3 regions of the Pantoea sp. CCBC3-3-1 genome follow, and region 1 is predicted to be linked to each of the others. Evidence: predicted binding sites of a transcription regulator. Region 1 holds the regulator's gene; each other region holds the start of a gene.
What was found. The regulator CRP, encoded in region 1, controls carbon source genes, mostly activating them, when cyclic AMP is high. The targets are predictions, from matches to a motif close to ATGTGANNNNNNTCACAT.

Region 1 (3,283 bases):
TCAACACGCTGGTGGTGCCGGGCGGCAAAATGGGGCTGGCGATGGAACTGATAATGGGACCCCTGGTGAAGCGACTGATCGAGGGCAAAAAGATCGAGTAGCGGCGTTTCCCGCTCGCTACTGTGCAACGATAGAAAAGCTGTGGGTCAGCTTCACGCCCTTCCCCAGCATCAGCGCGACCGGACAATATTTTTCTGCGGAGAGCTGGACCGCGCGAGCAACGATTTTTTCCTCCAGCGCCTTTCCGCTAACGATAAAATGCAGATTAATATGCGTAAATATACGCGGCGCCGCCTCACGCCGCTCTGACGTCAGTTTGACCTCGCAATCCCTGACGTCGTGACGTCCTTTTTGCAGAATAGAAACGACATCTATCGCGCTGCATCCTCCGGCCGCCATGAGCAACATTTCCATTGGGCTGGGTGCTTTATCACCGGCGTTACCATCCATTAAAACCTGATGACCGGATGAGGATTCTCCCAAAAAGGTCAGCCCTTCCACCCATTTGATACGTGCCTGCATAACAAACTCCTCTAATTCATTCAGTTATCTTACCTTCAGGTCCGGACAACAAAAACGGCAATGCGACATAAATAGCACTATGCTGAAGCGAGACAACAGAAGACACCCATGCAAAGCTGTGCTACAAACAAAGCTGTAATAATTTCGTCAGTACTCTACATACAAGACGAAAAGGGACGACATAACGAGCCAGGCTTTCAACAGAAGCCCGAATAAATTTCCTTGATGGGAAACGCTTGACCATTTCAACGCCTGACAGGGAACTCTGCCCCTGTATTTAGGCACGATAACAACAGAGGATAACAGCGAATGGTTCTCGGCAAACCGCAAACAGACCCGACACTTGAATGGTTCCTGTCACATTGCCATATTCACAAGTATCCATCCAAAAGCACGCTGATTCATCAGGGTGAAAAAGCGGAAACGCTTTACTACATCGTTAAAGGCGCGGTAGCCGTATTGATCAAGGATGAAGAAGGTAAAGAGATGATCCTCTCTTACCTCAATCAGGGCGATTTTATTGGTGAGCTTGGCCTGTTTGAAGAAGGTCAGGAACGCAGCGCCTGGGTGCGAGCGAAAACGGCCTGCGAAGTGGCTGAAATTTCCTATAAAAAATTTCGCCAGCTGATTCAGGTCAACCCTGACATCCTGATGCGTCTTTCATCACAGATGGCGCGCCGCCTGCAGGTGACGTCTGAGAAAGTCGGCAATTTAGCTTTCCTCGATGTGACAGGTCGCATCGCGCAAACCTTGTTAAACCTGGCTAAACAGCCGGATGCCATGACTCACCCGGACGGGATGCAGATTAAAATCACCCGCCAGGAGATCGGCCAGATTGTTGGCTGCTCGCGTGAAACCGTAGGTCGCATTCTGAAAATGCTGGAAGATCAGAACCTGATCTCCGCGCATGGTAAAACCATCGTAGTTTACGGCACTCGCTAACCGGCTCTGAATCCACGGCGCAACGCCTCTGTTGCGCCTTTTTTATTGGTATACAGTGATGTGGCGTCGAATTATCTATCATCCCGAGGTCAACTACGCGCTGCGTCAGACGCTGGTGCTCTGTTTACCGGTCGCTATTGGATGGCTGCTGGGTGACCTGCAAAAAGGACTGCTGTTTTCTCTTGTGCCGGCCTGCTGCAACATTGCCGGTCTCGATACCCCGCATAAGCGCTTTTTCAAGCGGCTGATGGTTGGCGGCGGCCTGTTCGCACTGAGCAGTTTTCTGGTCCAGTATTTAGGCAATCATGCCATTCCCCTGCCTGCCATTCTGTTTGCAATGGCTCTGCTGCTGGGCGTGACGGGCGAAATCAGCCCGCTGCATGGTCGTTTGCTCCCCAGCTCGCTGATTGCCGGTATTTTTACCCTCAGCCTGGCGGGAAGAATGCCCATTTGGGAACCGCCGCTGCTCTATATCCTTGGCACAGTTTGGTATGGCGCATTTAACTGGTTCTGGTTCTGGCTGTGGAAAGAGCAACCGATGCGCGAAACGCTCAGCCTGTTATACCGCGAGCTGGCGGGCTACTGCGAAGCGAAATATACCCTGCTGACCCGCCTTAGCGACCCGGAGAAATCGCTGCCGCCATTACTGGCCCGCCAGCAAAAAGCGGTCGACCTGATTACCAACTGCTATCAGCAAATGCATATGCTGGCAGCCAGCAACGATAATCACCACAAGCGATTGACGCGCGCCTTTCAGGTAGCGCTGGATTTGCAGGAGCACATCTCCGTGAGTCTGCATCAGCCGGAAGAAGTGCAAAAGCTGGTGGAGAAAAGCCATGCCGAGGCGGTGATCCGCTGGAATGCTCAGACTATCGCGGCCCGGTTGCGGCAGCTGGCCGACGACATTCTTTATCACAAGCTCTCCGAGCGCTTCTCCATGGATAAGCAGCTTGGGGCATTAGAAAAAATTGCCCGCCAGCATCCTGATAACCCGGTTGGAACGTTCTGCTCTTACCATTTCAGCCGTATCGCTCGCGTTCTGCGCACGCAGCGTCCCCTTTATCAACGCGACTTGATGGCCGATCGCCAGCGCCGCTTACCGCTGCTGCCAGCAATCAAAAACTATTTATCGCTCAAGTCGACTGCGCTACGCACCGCAGGCCGCTTTGCCGTGATGCTCACTTTTGCCAGCTCGCTGGCGCTGTTTTTTAACCTGCCCAAGCCTTACTGGATCCTGATGACGGTGATGGTGGTCAGTCAGAACGGCTACAGCGCCACGCGGGTGCGCATCCAAAACCGTGCGCTCGGCACGCTGGGCGGCTTAATTGTGGCGGCTGTCGCCTTACGCCTTCAGGTTCCGCAATCTGCCGTCCTGTTGGTAATGCTGATTATTACGCTGGTGAGCTACCTGTTTATCCGCAAATTTTACGGTCTGGCGACGATTGGTTTTACGGTGACGGCGGTTTACTCGCTACAGCTACTCTCACTGAACGGTGCGGACTTCCTGCTGCCGCGCCTGTTGGATACGCTGATGGGCTGCCTGATTGCCTTCGGCGGGATGATCTGGCTGTGGCCGCAGTGGCAGAGCGGCCTGCTGCGGCAGAATGCGCATGACGCGCTGGAAACCTATCAGGAGGCGCTACAGATGCTGCTGGGCGATGAGCAGAAGCCCGAGAAGCTTGCTTATCAGCGCATACGGGTTAACCAGGCGCATAACGCGCTGTTCAATTCGCTGAATCAGTCGATGCTGGAGCCGGGATTTGATAACAGCTATCTGTCAGATATGAAGCTGTGGGTAACGCACAGCCAGTTTATCGTG
Region 2 (3,283 bases), 2.4 Mb from region 1:
CAATGACAACCTGATGGAACTGGTTGTTATGGTCGATGCTCTGCGTCGCGCATCTGCTGGTCGTATTACTGCTGTCATTCCTTACTTTGGCTATGCCCGTCAGGACCGTCGCGTGCGTTCCGCTCGCGTGCCTATCACCGCCAAAGTTGTGGCTGATTTCCTTTCCAGCGTCGGCGTCGATCGCGTGTTAACTGTGGATCTGCATGCAGAACAGATTCAGGGCTTCTTTGATGTCCCGGTTGATAACGTCTTCGGTAGCCCAATCCTGCTGGAAGACATGTTGCAGATTGGTCTGGAAAACCCAATCGTGGTTTCTCCGGATATCGGTGGCGTGGTTCGCGCCCGTGCTATCGCTAAGCTGCTCAACGATACCGATATGGCGATCATCGACAAACGTCGTCCGCGCGCTAACGTTTCACAGGTGATGCATATCATCGGTGACGTTGCTGGCCGCGACTGTGTGCTGGTTGATGACATGATCGATACCGGCGGCACGCTGTGTAAAGCCGCTGAAGCGCTGAAGGAGCGTGGTGCTAAGCGCGTATTCGCTTACGCTACCCACCCTATTTTCTCCGGCAACGCCGTTGAAAACCTGCGCAATTCCGTGATTGATGAAGTGGTGGTTTGCGACACCATTCCCCTACCGGAAGAGATCAAAGCATTGCCAAACGTGCGTACGCTTACGCTGTCTGGCATGCTGGCTGAGGCGATTCGCCGCATCAGCAACGAAGAGTCAATTTCAGCGATGTTCGAGCATTAATTGGCGTACCGGCTGAATTAGCATTGCTGCCTTTTCAGCCATGCCGCCAGCAATAATGCTCTGCTGAAACAAAAAGTGGGACGGATTTTCATCCGTCCCACTTTTTTTGTTTGTCTGAATCACGATCCGTCAGTGATGACCCTGGCCTGACACTCTGCGACAACGCTTGTCCCCGTAACGACGTACCCAGTAATAATGATCGGTAATCTTTTCACGCCCGCTCATGCTTGCGCCGATCAGCCACATTAACGCACCAATAAATATCGCGAAAATGGCGACATTGGCTAAAAACTGGGGCAGCTGTAGCTGCGGCAGCTGATTGAGTACGGCATAGCCGATCCCTGTTACCACGACTGCCAGACCAATAACCATCAGGGCGTTACCGGTTAAATTGACGTGTCTGCGTTTCATCTGTCACCTCCAAAAGTCAGTGCCTTCCTGTGCGGTTAGTGCCATAAGTTTATGCAATGGTTTGGCAACTCGTTGCGGGACAGATCACATTTACTGCTAAAAGTCTGACAAATCTTTACGCGCAGCATCTTGATTTTTATATAGAAACGGCATTATCACGCTACACAACTATTGTGATATCACGCGCAGTTTTGAGTTCTGCCGCCGCTCTTAGTACACTAGCGCCCTTCCCTATCGGACTTCTCAGGAACAGAGACAAGTGAGCAGCATTAAACTGATTGTCGGCCTTGCCAATCCTGGCGCGGAATATGCCGCGACACGCCACAATGCAGGCGCGTGGTACGTTGATCTTCTGGCTGAACGTCACAATCAGTCACTGAAAGAAGAGAGTAAATTTTATGGTTACACCGCCCGGCTGAATATCGGCGGTGAAGACGTCAGGCTGCTGGTGCCGACCACCTTTATGAACCTGAGCGGTAAAGCCGTGGCGGCAATGGCGACTTTTTATCGCATCGCACCTGAAGAGATTCTGGTGGCGCACGATGAGCTGGATCTGCCGCCGGGCGTGGCGAAATTCAAACAGGGCGGCGGCCACGGTGGTCATAACGGCCTGAAAGATATCATCAGTAAATTAGGTAATAACCTGAACTTTCACCGTCTGCGTATCGGTATTGGTCATCCGGGCGATCGGAACAAGGTGGTGGGTTTTGTGCTGGGCAAACCTCAGGCAGCTGAACAGACGTTAATTGATAACGCCATTGATGAAGCGGCGCGCTGTACCGAAGTCTGGCTGAAAGAAGACAGATTGAAAGCCATGAATCGTCTGCACAGTTATAAGGCTTAATATTTAATCCGTCTGCATATGGAAAGTATCACCGGCTTATATTTTAATGTAAGTCGGTATATTTTTTTGCAAAAGGCTTTTGAAGAAAAGATTCGAAGTTATAGCAGAAGGTCTGCTTATCAGAACTTTTACTAAGCTCATAGCGGAAGGCAAACTTTGTAAAGGTGAAAAAGGTGGCGTGTTTAAAGGCCCAAACTGGGAAGCGCCGCAGTTCATTCTCGAGAAAAAGTACGGCTTTAACAGGTAGGCGTTAAAAACGTTTCAGACCCTGCTTCCGACAGCCTGATGAGCTAAACGGGAGCAGGTCGAAATTATTAGTTAGCTCAGCATTTACAGCAAGTCCCAAACCTTACGGCCCTTCCGTACCGTCGAGCGTGGACAGCCCCATCGTTGCGGCAAAATACCCCTGGACACCCCAGATCTTACTGGTAGCAAGCTTCTCCAGCTGAATCGCGCTTTCAACGCCTTCTATCACTACCCGATTGGTATACTGACGAATATTCGCAATCAAGATGCTGAAAAACGGCTTGCTGACGTTATCGAGATAAAACTGACGATCCAGTTTCACGACTTCAAACATCTTCGACTGCAATGCATTCAGATTGGCATCGCCCGCGCCCAAATCATCCAGCCATAAGATATTCAACTGTTCCATCAGCGTACGCAGCAGCGGGTTATTCGGCCCGTCATGCAGATTAGGAAAATCTTCCGACAGCTTCAGGCGTACAAACGGCAGATGGCTGAGAATTTGCTGAATAAAGGTCGATTCCGTCACCACACGGGCCAGTTGAAAATCAATATTCAGACAGCACAACAGTCCATGCTGCTGGAACTGGTCGGCATAGTGCTCAATCGTCAACAGCTGACTAAGCAGCCGGGTTTGCGGATCTGCCTCAAGGAATGTTGAGTTATCCTGATTTGCTACAGGGGTGAGATCCAGTGCAATGAGCTCACCGCTAAGGGAGTGAATCGGAATGCAAATATAGTCGTTTATCATGCCATGGTGCCAGTTAGGACATCCCGCCAGTGGTTATGTTCGCCGACCAGGAAAGCTACAGATTTTCATTCTGCAACTTCGGCCAGATCGGCAATTTTTATGTATATCGGCAGGACCCGCGCCAGCTTTATGCGTTAACGCTTGTCAGCAGCAACTTTATAGTCAGGCGCATCAAGCTCGTGACTACAGAAGGGCCCCGCCTGCTTCAACAGACTGATACAATCTTCGCTAAGATGGCGTAATCGTACGGTTTTTCCCGCAGCCAGATAGC
Region 3 (3,283 bases), 180 kb from region 1:
TGGTGGAGTAAGCGGTCTCGCTCCTGCTGGAGCTGTTCGGCCGACTGCATCAGCAGCTGGCGTGCCGTTTCCTGTCTGGCCAACTGCTGTTGGTTCATGAACCAGGCAATGATCCAGCCGGCCAGTAAACCCGCCAGACCAAGACAAACGCTGTAAGTGAGGGTCGCATCCACGCGGTTTCTCCTGCGCAATCTTAACTACGGCAAAAGGTAGAGGCGCACTGTATGAATGTCCAGACAAAAAGCAGGATGCAACGATGCGGAAAAGGATTTCATTGAAAACAGGAAGGCGTCTCGTAGAACTTAGACGACGGAGGCAGTGACACTTATCAGGCCTCCTTTGAGCGCAACCTGCAACAGACTGCGCTCGCTAAAACGTTTATATCAGACGGCGTGCGGCATCAACCACGATACGTACCGCATCGCTTTCGGTTTTCTTCATCGTCTCTGCATCCGGGATCTCTTTCTGAGTACGGTTAACGATGACGCCAGCCACCATACCGGCACGTAACCCCTGGCTGGCGCACATGGTCAGTAAGGTGGCAGATTCCATCTCATAATTCAGCACGCCCATTTGTTGCCACTCTTTCATGGAGTTTTGGAAACGACTGACTACACGTCCGGAGAAAGTGTCGTATCGCTCCTGTCCAGGATAAAAAGTGTCAGAAGAAGCGGTAATGCCGATATGCGTTGTCGCGCCAGCCTCTTTTGCGGCGGCAACCAGTGCGGTTGTGCAGGCAAAGTCAGCTACGGCGGGGAATTCCAGCGGCGCAAAGTGCAGGCTGGCACCATCAAGGCGGACGGAACCTGTCGTAATCAGCACATCACCGACACTAATTTCAGGCTGGATCGCCCCAGTCGTCCCCACGCGCAGGAATGTACGGATGCCAAGCTGCGCCAGTTCTTCAACAGCGATTGAGGTTGATGGGCCACCAATGCCGGTGGAGCAAACGATCACCGGTTTGCCTTCAATTTCAGCACGCCAGGTGGTGAATTCACGATGCGAGGCCAGATGAACGGCGTTGTCCATCAGCGCGGCAATTTTTTTCACCCTTTCCGGGTCGCCCGGCACAATGGCCAGTGTAGCGCCCTGTAAATCTGCTCGTGTTAAACCCAGGTGAAAAACGTCTGACTCTGCCATAGCAAGCTCCTGTACGGGAAAGGCGGCATATTAGAAACCGCTACATTAACGTAACGCAGCGCCAAATAGTGTGAGTAACTTCACCACAGATAATGAAAGTTACATTTTCTTAAAACGAATTAGTGACATACATCACATAAAAAGGCTTTTTTTGACTATTGTGCTTCAACCTGCCCTGTCAGAAAAGGCTGCCAATGGTAAAGATGAAGGGGGTAGCCAAAACGTAATCCTGGCTATAGTTAGCTGATTGCGCTAATGCATGCATGGAGAGGACAATGAAAACCGAAGAACATCCGACCCAAAAAACGCCTCACGACGGGTTTGCTCCCGCCGTATCGCCTGTCGCATCTACCACGCTTATCACCGACAGTGCCGATATTATTTCCGGAGAAACGTCTGTACCTACACAGGGCGAGAATATGCCCGCTTTCCACGCCAAACCTCGTCATGCCAGCGGCCCGTTGCCGGTCATTTTGGTGGTACAGGAGATTTTTGGCGTACATGAACATATCCGTGATATTTGCCGCCGTCTGGCAGTAGAAGGATATCTGGCCGTTGCGCCAGAACTCTATTTCCGCCAGGGCGATCCGACTGACTACCATGATATTCCCACGCTGTTCAGCGAGCTGGTGAGTAAAGTGCCCGATACTCAGGTGCTGGCCGATTTGGATCATGTGGCAAACTGGGCATCACGTCACGGCGGTGACATGCGTAACATGGGCATTACCGGCTTCTGCTGGGGCGGACGCATCACCTGGCTTTATGCTGCACATAATCCGCAACTGAAAGCGGGTGTTGCCTGGTATGGCAAGCTGCTAGGGGATAAAACCATGCAGCAGCAGAAACATCCGGTCGATATCGCCGTCGATCTCAATGCGCCCGTGCTGGGATTATATGGCGGACTGGATGACAGCATTCCTCAGGAAAGCGTGGAAACCATGCGTCAGGCTCTGCGAGCGGCTAATTCAAATTCCGAAATCGTGGTCTATCCCAATGCCGGGCATGCATTTAATGCTGACTATCGTCCCAGCTACCATGAAGAGTCCGCCAAAGATGGCTGGCAACGCATGCTGATGTGGTTCAGGCAGTACGGTGTGAAGTAAGGAAAAAGGGGCGCCAGGCGCCCCAAAATCAGGCTTCGGTTTTACGCAGGTTCTGCGCGGCTTTCACCATGTTTGCCAGCGCCTGACGCGTTTCCGTCCAGCCACGCGTTTTCAGGCCGCAATCCGGATTAACCCAAAGACGCTCACGAGGAATGCGCTGCGCGGCTTTCAGCAGAAGTTCCTCAATATATTCCACGCTCGGCACATTCGGGGAATGAATGTCATACACGCCTGGCCCCATTTCGTTTGGATATTCGAACGCTTTAAACGACTCCAGCAGTTCCATATCAGAACGCGAGGTTTCAATGGTGATCACGTCGGCATCCAGCGCAGCGATTGAATCCATAATGTCGTTAAATTCGCAGTAACACATGTGAGTGTGGATCTGGGTTTCGTCACGAGCGACGGCAGCATTCAGGCGGAAGGCTTCTACACCCCATTTCAGGTAAGCAGCCCAGTCGGACTGACGCAGCGGCAGGCCTTCACGCAGCGCCGGTTCATCAATCTGGATGATGCCAATACCGGCTTTTTCCAGATCTTCGACTTCGTCACGCAGCGCCAGCGCGATTTGCTTAGCGATGGTTTCACGAGAAACGTCTTCGCGTGGGAAGGACCAGCACAGAATCGTTACCGGACCGGTTAGCATGCCTTTTACCGGCTTGTCCGTCAGTGACTGGGCGTATTTAGCCCATTCAACGGTAATGGCTTCAGGACGGCTGACATCACCGATGATAACCGGCGGCTTCACGCAGCGTGAACCGTAGCTCTGTACCCAGCCGTTTTGAGTAAAGACAAAACCGTCCAGGTTTTCGCCGAAGTACTCCACCATGTCGTTACGCTCTGCTTCGCCATGAACCAGCACGTCCAGACCCAGACGCTCCTGCTCAACAATGGCCTGCTTGATATGTTGAGCAATGCCGGTCCGGTAATGGCTACCATCCAGACGCCCCTGTTTGAAGTCCAGACGCAGGCCGCGAATTTCAGTGGTTTGCGGGAACGAGCCGATAGTGGTGGTCGGCCATGCGGGCAGTTGGAAACGC

Region 2: a site for CRP is predicted at 1,244-1,261, ahead of pth (aminoacyl-tRNA hydrolase). Genes of this name have one in related genera too.
Region 3: a site for CRP is predicted at 1,261-1,278, ahead of udp (uridine phosphorylase). Genes of this name have one in related genera too.

What each region holds. Positions count from the first base shown of each region.
Region 1 covers NZ_CP034363.1:4,546,680-4,549,962, forward strand. Annotated here, with positions in the region: gene EHV07_RS21375 (phosphoribulokinase) at 1-101, shown strand, start outside; gene EHV07_RS21380 (OsmC family protein) at 118-522, opposite strand; gene crp (cAMP-activated global transcriptional regulator CRP) at 832-1,464, shown strand; gene EHV07_RS21390 (YccS/YhfK family putative transporter) at 1,523-3,283, shown strand, end outside.
Region 2 covers NZ_CP034363.1:1,912,797-1,916,079, reverse strand. Annotated here, with positions in the region: gene prs (ribose-phosphate diphosphokinase) at 1-760, shown strand, start outside; gene ychH (stress-induced protein YchH) at 890-1,171, opposite strand; gene pth (aminoacyl-tRNA hydrolase) at 1,431-2,015, shown strand; gene EHV07_RS09130 (EAL domain-containing protein) at 2,365-3,012, opposite strand; gene EHV07_RS09125 (SulP family inorganic anion transporter) at 3,147-3,283, opposite strand, start outside.
Region 3 covers NZ_CP034363.1:4,721,968-4,725,250, forward strand. Annotated here, with positions in the region: gene rmuC (DNA recombination protein RmuC) at 1-173, opposite strand, end outside; gene udp (uridine phosphorylase) at 379-1,140, opposite strand; gene EHV07_RS22125 (dienelactone hydrolase family protein) at 1,416-2,243, shown strand; gene metE (5-methyltetrahydropteroyltriglutamate--homocysteine S-methyltransferase) at 2,272-3,283, opposite strand, start outside.